3 regions of the Lentzea sokolovensis genome follow, and region 2 is predicted to be linked to each of the others. Evidence: riboswitches for the same ligand, from Rfam matches in the RefSeq annotation. Region 2 holds a riboswitch; each other region holds the start of a gene.
What was found. A riboswitch is a leader RNA that binds a small molecule or an ion and turns the genes downstream of it on or off. The one in region 2 is predicted to bind glycine.

Region 1: linked by a shared signal. The riboswitch ahead of gcvT (glycine cleavage system aminomethyltransferase GcvT) and the one ahead of gcvH (glycine cleavage system protein GcvH) in region 2 are both predicted to bind glycine.
Region 3: linked by a shared signal. The riboswitch ahead of gcvP (aminomethyl-transferring glycine dehydrogenase) and the one ahead of gcvH (glycine cleavage system protein GcvH) in region 2 are both predicted to bind glycine.

Annotation. Positions count from the first base shown of each region.
Region 1 is NZ_JAXAVU010000010.1:286,499-291,674, reverse strand. It holds gene SK854_RS23325 (transcriptional regulator) at 1-184, shown strand, start outside; gene SK854_RS23320 (hypothetical protein) at 357-737, shown strand; gene SK854_RS23315 (DUF3817 domain-containing protein) at 752-1,054, shown strand; glycine riboswitch at 1,100-1,190, shown strand; glycine riboswitch at 1,192-1,279, shown strand; gene gcvT (glycine cleavage system aminomethyltransferase GcvT) at 1,379-2,473, shown strand; gene glyA (serine hydroxymethyltransferase) at 2,487-3,752, shown strand; gene SK854_RS23300 (COG4315 family predicted lipoprotein) at 3,919-4,596, opposite strand; gene SK854_RS23295 (cyclopropane-fatty-acyl-phospholipid synthase family protein) at 4,751-5,176, shown strand, end outside.
Region 2 is NZ_JAXAVU010000007.1:92,370-97,545, reverse strand. It holds gene SK854_RS12780 (TROVE domain-containing protein) at 1-1,050, shown strand, start outside; gene SK854_RS12775 (winged helix-turn-helix transcriptional regulator) at 1,127-1,480, shown strand; gene SK854_RS12770 (hypothetical protein) at 1,485-2,078, shown strand; gene SK854_RS12765 (L-serine ammonia-lyase) at 2,080-3,444, opposite strand; gene gcvH (glycine cleavage system protein GcvH) at 3,473-3,856, opposite strand; glycine riboswitch at 3,920-4,012, opposite strand; gene ald (alanine dehydrogenase) at 4,238-5,176, shown strand, end outside.
Region 3 is NZ_JAXAVU010000013.1:127,993-133,168, forward strand. It holds gene SK854_RS31805 (MerR family transcriptional regulator) at 1-322, shown strand, start outside; gene SK854_RS31810 (Clp protease N-terminal domain-containing protein) at 414-1,385, shown strand; glycine riboswitch at 1,442-1,537, shown strand; glycine riboswitch at 1,541-1,648, shown strand; gene gcvP (aminomethyl-transferring glycine dehydrogenase) at 1,698-4,589, shown strand; gene SK854_RS31820 (hypothetical protein) at 4,637-4,819, opposite strand; gene SK854_RS31825 (class I SAM-dependent methyltransferase) at 4,832-5,176, opposite strand, start outside.

The DNA.
Region 1 (5,176 bases), on a different contig from region 2:
GTGGGACGCGGGCATCAGCCCGTTGGACCAGCGCGCGCTCGACTACCGCGCGGCCGGCCTGTCTCCTGCCGATCTCGGGAGGCGCCTGGGACCGATGACGGTTCTCCAGCACCTTCGTCGTGGCTCCGCCGCGGCCTGGTGCGTTGCTCGTCTGCAGAGGCAGCGCCGAGACGGCGTGGCGTAGGTCGGGAACGGGGCTCCACGATTGGGGCCCCCATGTTCGCGGAATGCGCTCACCTCGATCGCTTCGCGTGTTTTGTGGGGGCCAAGCCCCCACGCCCCAGCCGGGGGCAAGCCCCCGGATCCCCCACGGGGTGGCCTCCGTCAGGAGGCCTCACCCAAGTAGTCTTGGGGTCGTGCGCGGCCTCCTTACCCCCCAACGAGTGCTGATCGCGTTCGCCTGTCTGGCGGCGTTGGTCGCCTGTTGCGGACTCGCGTGGTGGCAGTGGCAGCGCTTCGAGTCCGCCAGCGGCACGTTCCAGAACCTCGGGTACGTGCTCCAGTGGCCGCTCTTCGGCCTCTTCCCCCTCTTCATGGTGTGGCGGTTCCGTCGTTTGGCGCGCCAGAACAGTGACGCGGATCTCGCACCCGAGCCGGTTGCGGCCGCCCCGAAGCCGATGGCTACCGTTGACGCCGTCAAACCCGCGCCTGTCGAGCACTTCGACGACGAAGAAGACGCGGAGCTCGCGGCCTACAACCGCATGCTCGCGAACCTCAACGCGCGGGACGGTCGTTGAGCGAAGGCGGGCAGATGAAGGGTGCGTTGACCCGGTTCAGGGTCATGGCTTACGTGGTCGGAGTCTTCCTGCTGCTCCTGGTCGTGGCCATGGTGCTCAAGTACGCCGCGGACATGGGTGGCGCGATGAAGGTCGTCGGCCCGATCCACGGCTTCCTCTACGCCATCTACCTGGTGATTTCCGTCGACCTGGCGCTCAAGCTCCGCTGGTCGATCAAGGGCACCCTGCTGGTGCTGCTCGCCGGCACGGTCCCGTTCCTGTCGTTCTGGGCGGAGCGCAAGGTGGTCGAGAAGACGGCGCAGGGCGTGCCGCTGTGACGTTTGGCCTGCTAGCGTCTGGGGCTACCAACTGAACACGGCCGTCGATGTCGCGCGGAAGAGACCCCTCCAGCAGGGGCGCCGAAGGAGCAATCCCTCCCCGGAATCTCTCAGGCACAGGTACCGCGCGACGAAGGCAACTCTGGAAAGCAGGCTGCTCGGCAGCCTCGCCCACGGTGCAAGCCACTTCGGTGGTGAAGCTCTCAGGCTCATGACAGAGGGGGAGGCTCGCTCTAGTGAGGAGTCTCCGATGGACCGTGTCATTCTTCTGATGCCTCAGCCGGCCGCGTCCGGCTCTTCGGCGCACCCTGGAGGAGCGTTCTGATGTCCCGCCTCACGCCTCTGAACGCCGAGCACGAGCAGCTCGGCGCGATGTTCACCGACTTCGCGGGCTGGCGGATGCCGCTGCGCTACTCGTCCGAACTCGCCGAGCACCACGCGGTGCGCACCACCGCGGGCCTGTTCGACCTCACGCACATGGGTGAGATCGTCCTGACCGGACCGCAGGCGGGCGAGGCTCTCGACTACGCGCTGGTCGGCCACATCTCCGCGCTGGCCGTCGGCAAGGCCCGCTACACGATGATCACCCAGGCCGACGGCGGCGTGCTGGACGACCTGATCGTGTACCGCCTGGGCGACGAGGAGTTCATGGTCGTCGCGAACGCCTCCAACGCTCTTGTCGTCGCCGAGGCCCTCGTCGAGCGCGCCGCCGGTTTCGACACCGTCGTCACGGACAAGTCGACCGACTACGCGTTGATCGCGATCCAGGGCCCGAAGTCGGTCGAGATCCTGTCCGGCCTGACCGAGACGGATCTGGCGTCAGTCAAGTACTACGCCTCGTACCCTTCCACCGTGGCCGGTGTCGAAGCGTTGCTCGCGCGCACGGGCTACACGGGCGAGGAGGGCTTCGAGCTCTTCGTCGCGCCCGCCGATGCCCCGGCCGTCTGGGCGGCGCTGCTGTCCGCGGGTGAGGCGCACGAGCTCAAGCCGTGCGGCCTGGGCTGCCGCGACACGTTGCGCCTCGAAGCCGGAATGCCCTTGTACGGCAACGAGCTCACGACGTCGCTGACGCCGTACAACGCGAACCTGGGCCGGGTCGTGAAGCTCGACAAGCCCGGCGACTTCGTCGGCCGCGACGCGCTGGCCAAGGTCGCCGAGTCCGGGGTGGACTCGGTCCTGGTCGGACTGAAGACCCCCGAGCGCCGCGCCCCGCGCCACGGTTACGCGGTGCTCAACGGTGACGAGGTCGTGGGCGAGGTGACGTCGGGCGCGCTGTCCCCGACCCTCGGCTACTCCGTCGCCATGGCCTACGTGTCGCGGGCCAGTGCCGAGCCCGGCACCTCACTGCTGGTCGACGTCCGCGGCAAGAAGCAGCCGGTCGAGGTCGTCGCACTTCCGTTCTACAAGCGCGCCAAGTAGGGAGATTCTCCAGATGTCCGACCAGTTCAACGCTTCCCTCGCGGAGTACGACCCCGAGGTCGCCGAAGCCGTTGCGGCCGAGTTGGCGCGCCAGCAGGGCACTCTCGAGATGATCGCCTCGGAGAACTTCACGCCCGTCTCGGTGCTGCAGGCCCAGGGCTCCGTCCTCACCAACAAGTACGCCGAGGGCTACCCCGGCCGTCGCTACTACGGCGGCTGCGAGCACGTGGACGTCGTCGAGCGTCTCGCCATCGAGCGCATCAAGTCGCTCTTCGGCGCGGGCTTCGCGAACGTTCAGCCGCACTCGGGCGCGCAGGCCAACGCGGCCGCGATGTTCGCGCTGCTCCAGCCCGGCGACACGATCCTGGGCCTGGACCTCGCGCACGGCGGTCACCTGACGCACGGCATGCGCATCAACTTCTCCGGCAAGCTCTACAACGTCGTGCCGTACCACGTCGCGGACTCCGACGGCCGCGTCGACATGGCCGAGGTCGAGCGCCTGGCGACCGAGCACCGCCCGAAGCTGATCGTCGCCGGCTGGTCCGCGTACCCGCGTCAGCTGGACTTCGCCGAGTTCCGCCGCATCGCGGACTCGGTCGACGCCTACCTGATGGTCGACATGGCGCACTTCGCCGGCCTCGTCGCCGCCGACCTGCACCCGTCGCCCGTGCCGCACGCGCACGTCACGACGACCACGACCCACAAGACCCTCGGCGGTCCCCGTGGCGGCGTGATCCTGTCGAACGACGCCGACATCGCGAAGAAGATCAACTCGGCGGTGTTCCCCGGCCAGCAGGGCGGTCCGCTGGAGCACGTGATCGCGGCCAAGGCCGTGGCGTTCAAGCACGCCGCCTCGCCGGAGTTCGCCGACCGTCAGCGTCGCACGCTGGAGGGTTCGCGGATCCTGGCCGAGCGGCTGTCGCAGGCGGACGTCGCCGCGGCCGGCGTGAAGGTGCTGACCGGCGGCACGGACGTGCACCTGGTCCTCGTCGACCTGGTCGACTCCGAGCTCGACGGCAAGCAGGCCGAGGACGTGCTGCACCAGATCGGCATCACGGTCAACCGCAACGCCGTTCCGAACGACCCGCGTCCGCCGATGGTGACGTCCGGTCTGCGGATCGGTACGCCGGCGCTGGCCACCCGCGGGTTCGGCGAGGTGGACTTCATCGAGGTCGCCGACGTGATCGCGGAGGCCCTGAAGCCGGGCGCGGCGATCGACGAACTGCGTGCGCGCGTTGAGGTTCTGGCGGCGAAGCACCCGCTGTACTCCACGCTCTGATCCGAGAAACCGAAGGGGCGCCACCGGAGATCCGGTGGCGCCCCTTCGGCTTGGGTGACCCTGGAGCGAAACGACGGGAACCCCGGCCCCTTCCCCAGGGCCGGGGTTTCACCGTGTCAGGGTGATGTGTGTTTCAGAAGGACCGTCCTAACGGGATGCTGTGGGGTTACGCAGCCGGCACCGTCACACCAGGCGGGAGGCACTCGACGTTGCGCTTGCCGTTGGGCTGGATCACGAACCACGTGTTGCCGATGCCCTGGCCGGCCCACTTGCCCGGCGCCGGGTCCTTCGAATACGTGTAGAGAGCCCAGCCGTCGATGGCGACCTGCTTCTTGCCGTCAGCGCGGGTGATCAGCGAGACCAGCTTCGAGTCGACGCCTTCCAGCTGCGGGATCGTGTCCGACAGCATCGGCGGCCACGTCACGGCGCACTGGTCGTTGCAGTTGGACTTGCCTTCAGGCTTCGGAACGTCCTTGTCGAAGCGGTAAAGGGTGCGGCCATCGCCGTCCTGGACGACCTGGCCCATCTTGTCCACGCTCTTGCCGACCAGCCTCAACGTGCTGACCGGGGCTGCTGCGGGGGGCTGCGCCGCAGGGGGCTGCGCGGCCGGAACTTCCGGGGCCTGCTGCTGAACTGGGGCTTCGGGGGCCTGTGCGGGCTCCTGGAGTACCGGGGGCTGACCCACGTCGCCGTAGTCACCGAGGACGCCCAGATCGGTTTCGGTTTGTGCCACCGGCTTGGAGTTCGTGCCACTGCCAGTGGCGCTCCAGACACCCAGACCCAGCACAACTGCCAGTCCCGCGGCGAGCCCGATGGCAATGCGGTTACGTCGGATCACACTCATGTCCTCCTCGTCCATCCGTTCGCTCTATCCAGGCCATACGGCCGGGGTTGCGTCTCGGTTCAGAAACGAACCGAACCTCGTCCTGTCTCGAACGTCTGGCGGAGCCAGGTCACGCAGGAGGTGCAGGGTGGTCGTCGCTGGTCAGCTGGCGGGAATGGCCGAACGGGTGCTGGGCGCGCCGTTGCCAATCGGATTTCGAGCCTGGGACGGAAGTGTGGCCGGGCCGCAGGACGGCACGGTGCTCGTGATCCGCTCCCGCGACGCGTTGCGGAGGCTCGTCTGGAGTCCGAACGAGCTGGGGCTCGCCCGCGCGTACGTAAGCGGCGAGCTCGACGTCGAGGGTGACCTCGCGACCGGTCTCTCGCAGATCTGGGGGCTCGTGCGGCGGGGAGTGACCCGGCGGCCTCGGCTCTCGGAGGTCGCGAAACTCGCATTGCGATTGAAAGTGCTGGGGCCGAACCCGGACGCGCCGAAGGAGGAGGCACGGCTGCGGGGCGCGCTGCACACGAAGAGCCGTGACCGTGATGCCATTTCGCATCACTACGATCTGAGCAACGACTTCTACCGGCTCGTGCTCGAT
Region 2 (5,176 bases):
TTCCGGATGGCCGACGTGCTGAACCTCGCTCACCCCTCGCCCGCCGCTCCGTGGCAGGGCGCGCTCTTCCAGTACGTGCTGGACCGCCGCCGTTCCGCGGAGGCGGACGTTCCCGCCGAGCTGCGCGTGATCGCGGCACGGCGTGAGCTGCTGGCGTGGCCGGTCGAGCAGCGCCGTTCGCTGTTCTCCCGTCCCGACGCGGTCGACGTGCTGCGCCAGGCGGGGATGACGTGGGAGTCCGTGGCCGGCTGGCTGCAGGGCCCGCTGACCCGTGAGGTGTGGGAGGCGCTCGCGCCGTCGATGGGGTACATGGCTCTCTTGAGGAACCTCAGGAACTTCGACGAGGCCGGCATGTCCGACGAGGCAGCGGCGGCCGTCGCGGCACGTCTGGCCGACCCCGGCCAGGTCGCGCGCTCGCGGCAGTTCCCGTTCCGCTTCCTGTCCGCGTACGAGGCGGCGCCGAGCCTGCGCTGGGGCCACGCCCTGGACCAGGCGCTGCAGGCGTCGCTGGAGAACCTGCCTGCCCTGCCGGGCCGGTCGCTGATCCTCGTCGACACCTCGGCGTCGATGACCGGCGGCACGATCTCGGCGCGTTCGAAGGTCACCCCGGCCAAGGCCGCGGCGGTGTTCGGCGTCGCACTGGGCGCGAAGGGCGAGCAGGTCGACGTCGTCGGGTTCGCGGACGGCACGTTCCGGCACGACGTCGGGCGGGGCGCTTCGGTGATCCGCGAGGTCGACCGGTTCCTCAAGCGGATCGGCGAGGTCGGGCACGGCACCGACATCGTCGGGTCGCTGAAGCGCACCTACAAGAGGCACGACCGCGTGTTCATCATCTCGGACATGCAGACGATGTCCGGGTACTACGGGAAGGGCGTCTCGGACGTCGTGCCGCGGCACGTGCCGATCTACGGGTTCAACCTCGGTGGATACCGGAACGCCGCGTACGCCACCGGTACGGCTCATCGCCACGAATTCGGCGGCCTGACGGACGCGACCTTCCGCATGGTGCCCTTGCTCGAAGCAGGTCAGAACGCCACCTGGCCGTTCTGAGGTGTGAGAGCTCTCCTGACGCGGAGAGCTCTCACACTTACTTTCAGTTAGCGTTTTGACCAGGTATGATGCCGCTATGGACTACAACGTGTTCGCGAAAGCGTGCCCGTCGCGTCCCACGCTGGAGCACATCACCGGCAGGTGGGGCAGCCTGACGCTGACCGCGCTCGCCGACGGGCAGCTGCGCTTCAACGAGCTGCGCCGCCGCGTCGACGGGGTCAGCGAGAAGATGCTGTCCCAGACGTTGCAGGCGCTGGAGCGCGACGGTCTCGTGCACCGGGAAGCCCAGAACACGAACCCGCCGCGCGTCGATTACAGCCTCACGCCGCTGGGCCGCGACACGGCCGAGCGGCTGCTGTCGTTGATCCACCTGCTGGAGGGCCGCATGCCCGAGGTGCTGGCCGCGCAGGCCGCGTACGACGCCCGCTGAGCACGTGAAGGGCTGCGGACTCTGCTGGACCCGGGCCGAGCTGGCCCTGCTCGACGGCGATCCCGCACTGGTGCCCGACACCGTCGTGTGGCAGTTCGCCTGGGAGGTCGAGGACCACTTCGAGCCGGACGAGTACGAGCTCGCCTGGCGACGACTCGCGCCCAGGGTGCTCGATCTGCTGGAACGTGACCCGGACAGCCGGCTCACGCAGGGTCTGACGTTGGCCAACCTGCCCGCCTGGCCGGAGCACGAGCGCACCGCGCTGCGGGCGGCGCTCACCGGGATCATCGTCCGCTCGTCGGACAGCCCGGACCTGGACGAGCTGGTCCAGGCCGCCGCGCAGATGGACGAGGACCTGACGCCGTGGCTGCCCGTCGTCGACGGTCTCCCCGACGCCGCCGTCGCGGAGCTCGCTCACAAGTGGTCGTACGACTTCCTGTCCGGCGGCACCCCGTGCGACGGCGGCTGGTTGTGCTGGGACGAACCGGCTCAGCCGATCCGGAACTGGTTGCGCACCCCCGCACTGCGCGACCGTCTGTCCGCGATGGACAACGAGGTCGCGCAGTACGCGGTGACGCAGATCGACGCGCTCGCCTGACTCAGCACTCGATGACGTTCACGGCGAGTCCGCCGCGAGCTGTCTCCTTGTACTTCACCGACATGTCCTTGCCGGTGTCCCGCATGGTCTTGATGACCTTGTCGAGCGACACGAAGTGCGAGCCGTCGCCGCGCAAAGCCATGCGCACAGCCGTGATGGCCTTGATGGACGCGACGGCGTTGCGTTCGATGCACGGAATCTGCACCAGACCGCCGATCGGGTCGCACGTCAGGCCGAGGTTGTGCTCCATGGCGATCTCGGCGGCGTTCTCGACCTGTTCGGGGGTGCCGCCGAGCACCTCGGCGAGACCACCGGCCGCCATCGAGCAGGCCGAGCCGACCTCGCCCTGACAGCCGACCTCGGCGCCGGAGATCGACGCGTTCTCCTTGAACAGCACGCCGATCGCGCCCGCCGTCAGCAGGAACCGGACCACGCCGTCGTCGGAGGCTCCCGGGACGAACTTCGTGTAGTAGTGCAGAACCGCCGGGACGATGCCGGCCGCGCCGTTGGTCGGTGCGGTGACGACACGGCCGCCCGCCGCGTTCTCCTCGTTGACCGCCAGTGCGAAGAGCGTCACCCAGTCCATGACCCGCAACGGGTCGGTGACGAAGTGCTCCTTCTCCAGCGTCTTGCGCATCTCGGCGGCGCGGCGGCGGACCTTCAGACCGCCGGGCAGGACGCCGTGCTCGTTGCAGCCGCGTTCGACGCACTCCTGCATGACGTGCCAGATGTGCAGAAGTCCCTGGCGGACCTCGGCTTCGGTGCGCCACGACAGCTCGTTGGCCATCATGATCTCGCTGATCGACAGGCCGGTCTCGCGGCAGCGCGCGAGGAGTTGGTCGCCGGTCAGGAACGGGTGCGCCAACGGCGTCGAGTCGAGCTTGATCCGGTCGGTGCCCGACGCGTTCTCGTCGACGACGAAACCGCCGCCGATCGAGTAGTAGACGGCGTGCTCGACCGACTTGCCGTCCGCGAACGCCTCGAAGCTCATCCCGTTGGGGTGCAACGGGAGTGACTTGCGGCGGTGCATGACGAGGTCGCGGTCGTGCACGAAGTCGATCTCGTGCGCGCCGCCGAGCTTGAGCCGTTCGGCGGAGACGATCTCCTCGACGCGGGCGGCCGCGACGGTGGGATCGACTTCTTCGGGATGGTTGCCTTCGAGGCCCAGGAACACGGCCTTGGGGCTGCCGTGGCCGTGGCCGGTCGCGCCGAGCGAGCCGAACAGCTCGACGTGCACGCGGTCCACTTCGGACACACGTGCGCCGAGCTTCTCGACGAACATCGCGGCCGCGCGCATCGGGCCGACCGTGTGTGAACTGGACGGTCCGATGCCGACGGAGAACAGGTCGAAAACGCTGATCGCCACTGATCAGTCCCTCGTGGTGGTGGAGCGGTCAGTCAGACTTGGTGAGCTCGGCGTACTTCGCCGAGGTGAGGAGGTTCTCGGCCGACTCGACGCGGACCTTGAACAGCCATCCGGCGCCGTACGGGTCGTTGTTCACGATCGCCGGGTCGTCCACGACGGCGCTGTTGACCTCGATCACCTCACCGGTGACGGGCGAGAACAGGTCGCTGACGGACTTGGTGGACTCCAGCTCGCCGCAGACCGCGTTGGTGACGACCTTGGCACCGACCTCGGGCAGCTGGACGAAGACGATGTCGCCGAGCGCATCAGCGGCGTACTCGGTGATTCCGCAGGTCAGCGGGTCCTGGGTGCCCGGCGTCCAGTCGACCCACTCGTGCTCGGCGGTGTAGAGCAGGTTCTCGGGGAACTCCACGGCGCGACTCCTCTGGCTGTGACGGGTCAGGAAACTTGCGCCCCCTCCGCCGTGCAGAGTTGCCTACCCCGAGCGGTCTTGCTGCCTGAGAGTGTGCGGGAGCTTGCCCCTTCGGCGCCCCGACCGGTTCGTCGAGGTCTCTCCCACTCGGGTTCTGACGCTTGCGCGCCGCGGCCGGTGTTCAGTTCTCGGCGCGAACGCTATGTGCGGCCCCCGCCGAGTGTCAACGCGGGACGGTCGAGTGGAACGCGAACGAGGCTCAGGTCGCTCTGTCCTAGACGAACAACCAGAGGGTTACCGGATAGTGCGATCCGCACAGTGACATGACCTTCCGACTGGCCCACATTATGAGATGTCGGCCCACCGAACGGAGGAGTCATCGTGCGGATCGCAGTTCCTCGCGAGATCAAGAACCACGAGTACCGCGTCGCTCTCACGCCTGCCGGTGCGCACGAACTGACCAGCCGCGGCCACGACGTGTACGTCGAGCAGGGCGCCGGTCTCGGCTCCGCGATCACCGACGAGGAGTACCTCGCCGCGGGCGCCAAGATCCTCCCGACCGCCGACGACGTGTGGGCGGAAGGTGACCTGGTTCTCAAGGTCAAGGAGCCGATCGCCGAGGAGTACCCCCGTCTTCGCGCCGGTCAGACCCTCTTCACGTACCTGCACCTCGCCGCCGACAGGCCACTGACCGAGGCGCTGCTGGCGTCCGGCACCACGGCCATCGCCTACGAGACCGTGCAGCTGCCGAACCGCTCGCTGCCGCTGCTCGCCCCGATGTCCGAGGTCGCCGGCCGGCTGGCCCCGCAGGTCGGCGCGTTCAGCCTGATGAAGCCCTCCGGTGGCCGCGGCGTGCTGCCCGGTGGCGTCCCCGGTGTCGCCCCGGCCCGCGTGGTCGTGATCGGCGGCGGCGTGGCCGGCGTCAACGCCGCCACCATCGCCGTCGGCATGGGCGCGGACGTGCAGATCCTCGACACCAACGTCGACCGCCTGCGCCAGATCGACGCCCAGTTCCAGGGCCGGCTGCGCACGCTCGCCTCGAACTCGTTCGCCATCGAGCAGGCCGTCCGCGAGGCCGACCTGGTCATCGGCGCCGTGCTCGTCCCCGGTGCCGCCGCCCCGAAGCTCGTGTCGAACGCGCTGGTCGCGGACATGAAGCCGGGTTCGGTGCTCGTCGACATCGCCATCGACCAGGGCGGTTGCTTCGAGGACTCGCGCGCCACCACGCACGCCGAGCCGACCTACGAGGTCCACAACTCGGTGTTCTACTGCGTGGCGAACATGCCGGGCGCCGTCCCGCGCACCTCGACCTACGCGCTG
Region 3 (5,176 bases), on a different contig from region 2:
GAAGCGGCTGCTGGACACCGGTGTCTCCTTGCAGAACATCAGGGTCGCTGTCGACCACCTGCGCCGCCGCGGCGTGCAGGACCTGGCGCGCATCACGCTGTTCTCCGACGGCACCACCGTCTACGAGTGCACCTCGCCGGAAGAGGTCGTCGATCTGCTGCAGGGTGGTCAGGGCGTGTTCGGCATCGCGGTCAGCGGTGCGATGCGCGAGATCTCCGGCACGATCCACGAGTTCCCGGCCGAACGTGCGGACGGCGTCGAGATCGCTCCGATGACCGAGGACGAGCTGACCCGCCGGCGTCGCGAGCGCGCCACCGGCTGATCGATCGGCACGGTGAACGTGGCCGACTGGCGCTGTGGGATGGCCGGTCGGCAGCAGCGATCGGACCCTGCCGATCTCTAGCGTCTCAGGCATGACGATCACCCCCTCCTATCAGGTCGTGAAGGTGCTGGAAGCGGCGGCGCAGCGCGCGCTCCGGCTGGAGTTCGGCTTCCTCGGCACCGAGAACCTGCTGATCTCGCTGATCGACACCATCGGACCCGGACGCAAGCTCGGCGTGAAGTCGCTGCGGGCCCAGGCGATGGCGCGGGGGCCGGAGCACTGGGCCGACGAGGACGGTGGCGTCGTTCCCGAGGCTCATCCTGACGTCACGGCGTTGGTGAACGTCGCCTGCGACCGCCTTGACGTCGAGACCGTGCCGCCCGTCAGCCGTGCGCTGGAGGAGTGTCTGCTCTCGGCGTTCGCCCAGGCCGGTGACGGCGTGCTGACCACCACCCACCTCTCGCTGGCGTTGCTGGAGCAGGGTTCCGGTCGTGCCGCCGACCTGTTCGTGCTGCGCGGAGTGGACGTCGACGCGACGGCCGCCGCTGTGCGAGCGGATGCCGCGCGAACCCACGCGGAGATCGAGGAAGCGCCCGCCGTGCGGTTGCTGCGCAAGGCGGGAGCGTTGGAAGGGGAGTCCGGCGGCGGGTACGTGCGCTGGCTGATGCGCTGGATCGCCCGCGGCCAGGGACTGGGCGGTCCGGTGCTGACCGTCGTGCGCAACGAGGCAGGACGGCTGGCCGTGGCCGCGAGACGAGACGTCTCGTCTCGGGATCTGGTGGAGGCGGTGCTGACGGTCGACCGCCAGCTGAAGGTGGCGGGCAGGAAGCTGAAGCCGGAGTTCGAGTCGGGCGGGGCGGCGGCGTTGCGCGAGGCGGGGATCGACCCGGCCGCGTTACCCGTCAGCGGCGGCAAGGTGGAGCGTGCGATGGAACGCGCGAAGCTCGTCGCGGCCCGGCGCGGAGACGACGTCGTGGGCACCACGCACCTGCTGGTGGCGTTGCGTGACGACCCTTCTGACCCGCTGTCCGGAGCGTTGTCCGGTCTTGGCACTGAGATGTAGGTCGCGTCCCTGGGGACTAGCGGGGCTGCCTGCGGGTATTCTTCTCGGGTAGTCGCTGAACTCTGGCGGGAGAGACCGGGTTTCGAGCCCGGCGCCGAAGGAGCAAGTCCCTCCCCGGGAACCTCTCAGGCATCCAGGACCGCCGAGCGAGACGCCTCTGGAAAGTGGATCGCCAGATGTTCTTCTGGGGATCCCGCCGACGGTGAAAGCCCATCCTGACCGGTGGGTGAACCTCTCAGGCGCCCTTCGGGGTACGGACAGAGCGGGGAGGGCACCAGGACACGTGTGCCCGCAGCCCCCCGGAGGCGTTTGATGACGCAGGACCGCATTCCGCTCGCAGCTCTCGAGCACGGCACCCCGTTCGCCGACCGCCACGTCGGTCCGCGCCCCGCCGAACTCGCGCGCATCCTCGACGTCATCGGCGTCGGGTCGCTCGAGGAGCTCGCGCAGCACGCGGTGCCTTCGTCCATCCACGAGCGCGACCTCGTGCTGGACCTGCCCGCTCCGGCCACCGAGACCGAGGCGCTCGCGGAGCTGCGTGAGCTCGCGTCGCAGAACCGCCCGATGACGCAGATGATCGGCCTCGGCTACTACGACACCGTGACGCCGGGCGTGATCCTGCGCAACGTTCTCGAGTCGCCTGCCTGGTACACCGCGTACACGCCGTACCAGCCGGAGATCTCGCAGGGCCGTCTCGAGGCGCTGCTGAACTTCCAGACCATGGTCGGCGACCTGACCGGCCTGCCGGTCGCGAACGCGTCCATGCTGGACGAGTCGACCGCCGCCGCCGAGGCGATGACGCTGGTGCGCCGCGCCGGCAAGTCCAAGTCGAACAAGTTCGTCATCGACGCCGACACGCTGCCGCAGACGCTGGCCGTCATCGAGACGCGCGCCGAGCCGCTGGGCATCGAGATCGTCGTCGCCGACCTGTCGCAGGGCATCGAGGGCCTCGGCCTGGGCGGCGACTTCTACGGCGTGCTGCTGTCCTACCCCGGCGCCTCCGGCGTCGTGCGCGACCAGGCCGCGTTGATCGAGGAGATCCACGCCGCCGGCGCGCAGGCCGTCGTCGTCGCCGACCTGCTGGCGCTGACGCTGCTGCGCGCGCCGGGCGAGATCGGCGCGGACGTCGTCGTCGGCACCACGCAGCGCTTCGGCGTGCCGATCGGCTTCGGCGGCCCGCACGCCGGCTACATGGCCGTCCGGTCCGGTCTGGAGCGTCAGCTGCCCGGCCGTCTCGTCGGTGTCTCCGTCGACTCCGACGGCTCGCTGGCCTACCGGCTCGCGCTGCAGACGCGTGAGCAGCACATCCGCCGTGAGAAGGCCACGTCGAACATCTGCACCGCGCAGGTGCTGCTGGCCGTGATCGCGTCCATGTACGCCGTCTACCACGGTCCCGAGGGCCTGCGGTCGATCGCGACCCGCGTGCACCGCCTGGCCACCGTGCTCGCCACGGGCCTGTGCGAGGCCGGTCTCGACGTCGTGCACGGCGAGTTCTTCGACACCGTCCAGGTCCGCGTTCCCGGTGAGGCCGCCGCCGTCGTCGAGAAGGCTCGCGAGGCCGGCATCAACCTCCGCAAGGTCGACGAGGACGTCGTGGCAATCGCTTGCGACGAGAAGACCACGCGCGCACACATCGTCGCCGTGTGGGAGGCCTTCGGTGTCACCGGGTCCGATGTGGACGCGATCGACGCCGACACCGCCGACGGCATCCCGGGCGACCTGCGCCGCACCTCGGACTACCTGACCCACCCGGTCTTCCACGCGCACCGCTCCGAGACCGCGCTGCTGCGCTACCTGCGCGCGCTGTCCGACAAGGACGTCGCGCTGGACCGCAGCATGATCCCGCTCGGTTCCTGCACGATGAAGCTGAACGCCACCGCGGAGATGGAGTCCATCACGTGGCCGGAGTTCTCGACGCTGCACCCGTTCGCGCCCGCCGAGGACGCCAAGGGTCTGCTGAAGATCGTGTCCGACCTGGAGGAGTGGCTCGCCGAGGTCACCGGCTACGACGCGGTGTCGTTGCAGCCCAACGCCGGTTCGCAGGGTGAGTTCGCCGGTCTGCTGGCGATCCGCGCCTACCACCGCGCGAACGGCAACGCCGACCGCGACGTCTGCCTGATCCCGTCGTCCGCGCACGGCACCAACGCCGCGTCCGCCGTCATGGCCGGCATGCGCGTCGTCGTCGTGAAGTGCGACGACAAGGGCAACATCGACATGGGCCACCTGCGCACGACGGTCGCGGAGCACGCCGACGACCTCGCCGCGATCATGATCACCTACCCGTCGACCCACGGCGTGTACGAGGACACCGTCCGCGAGGTCTGCGGCCTGGTCCACGACGCGGGCGGCCAGGTGTACGTCGACGGCGCGAACCTCAACGCGTTGATCGGCCTGGCCCGCTACGGCAAGTTCGGCTCGGACGTCTCGCACCTGAACCTGCACAAGACGTTCTGCATCCCGCACGGCGGCGGTGGTCCCGGCGTCGGCCCGATCGGCGTGAAGTCCCACCTCGCCCCGTTCCTGCCGAACCACCCGCTGCAGCCGACGGCGGGACCGGCCACCGGCGTCGGCCCGATCTCGGGCGCCCCGTGGGGTTCCGCGTCGATCCTGCCGATCTCGTGGGCGTACGTGCGCATGATGGGCGGCGACGGCCTGCGCCGCGCGACCCTGACCGCGGTGGCCGCCGCGAACTACGTGGCCCGCCGCCTCGACGAGCACTACCCGGTCCTCTACACCGGCGAGGGCGGCTTCGTGGCCCACGAGTGCATCCTCGACCTGCGCCCGATCACCAAGGCCACCGGCGTGACGGTGGACGACGTGGCCAAGCGCCTCGCGGACTACGGCCTGCACGCCCCGACCATGTCGTTCCCGGTCGCCGGCACGCTGATGGTCGAGCCGACCGAGTCCGAGGACCTGGCCGAGATCGACAGGTTCATCGACGCCATGATCGCCATCAAGCACGAGATCGACCGCGTCGGCGCCGGCGACTGGCCCGTCGAGGACAACCCGCTGCGCAACGCCCCGCACACCGCGGCCTGCGTGACCGTCGGCGAGTGGAACCACCCGTACACCCGCGAGGAGGCCGTGTACCCGGCCGGTACCGGTGCTCCGAAGATCTGGCCGCCCGTCCGCCGCATCGACGGCGCGAAGGGTGACCGCAACCTGGTCTGCTCCTGCCCGCCGCTCGAGGCGTACAGCAGCTGATCTGAGTCAGTGAGAAAACGGGCGCGCTCGGGGGTGCGCCCGTTTTCTCATGCCCCGACGGGGCAGGCGTCGTCGCCGCAGTTCTCGTCCACGCTCAGGCCCGGCTTGTTCAGGTCGTGCTCGAACGCGAAGTGGAAGCAGTCGGGGTGCATTCGCTCGAAGAGCTCGAAGTCTTCCCGTTCCAGCTCGACCGTCTCGCCGCACCGCTGACACGTCTGTTCATCTGACACGGTCAGATCGTCTCACCCGCGCCGCGCGAACAGGACCGCGCCGTCGGTGCCCAGCAACCACTGCGCCTCGACGGTGAACCCCGCCTCCCGCAGCCACTCCGCCACGCGCTCGGGCTTGCGCAGATGAACGTGCACGCGCATCGGATGCCCGCCGTAGCCCTGCGTCTTCAGCCGTGACTCGTCGCCGACGTGAAAACCGAGCTGCAGCAACCCGTCCGGCCGCAACGCCCGGTGGAAGTGCTCGAAGACGGCCGGCACCTCGTCGTCCGGCACGTGGATCAGCGACCACCAGGCGATGATCCCGCCGACCGAGTCGCCGAGCGGCTCGGTCATCGACCCCACCTCGAACCGCAGCCC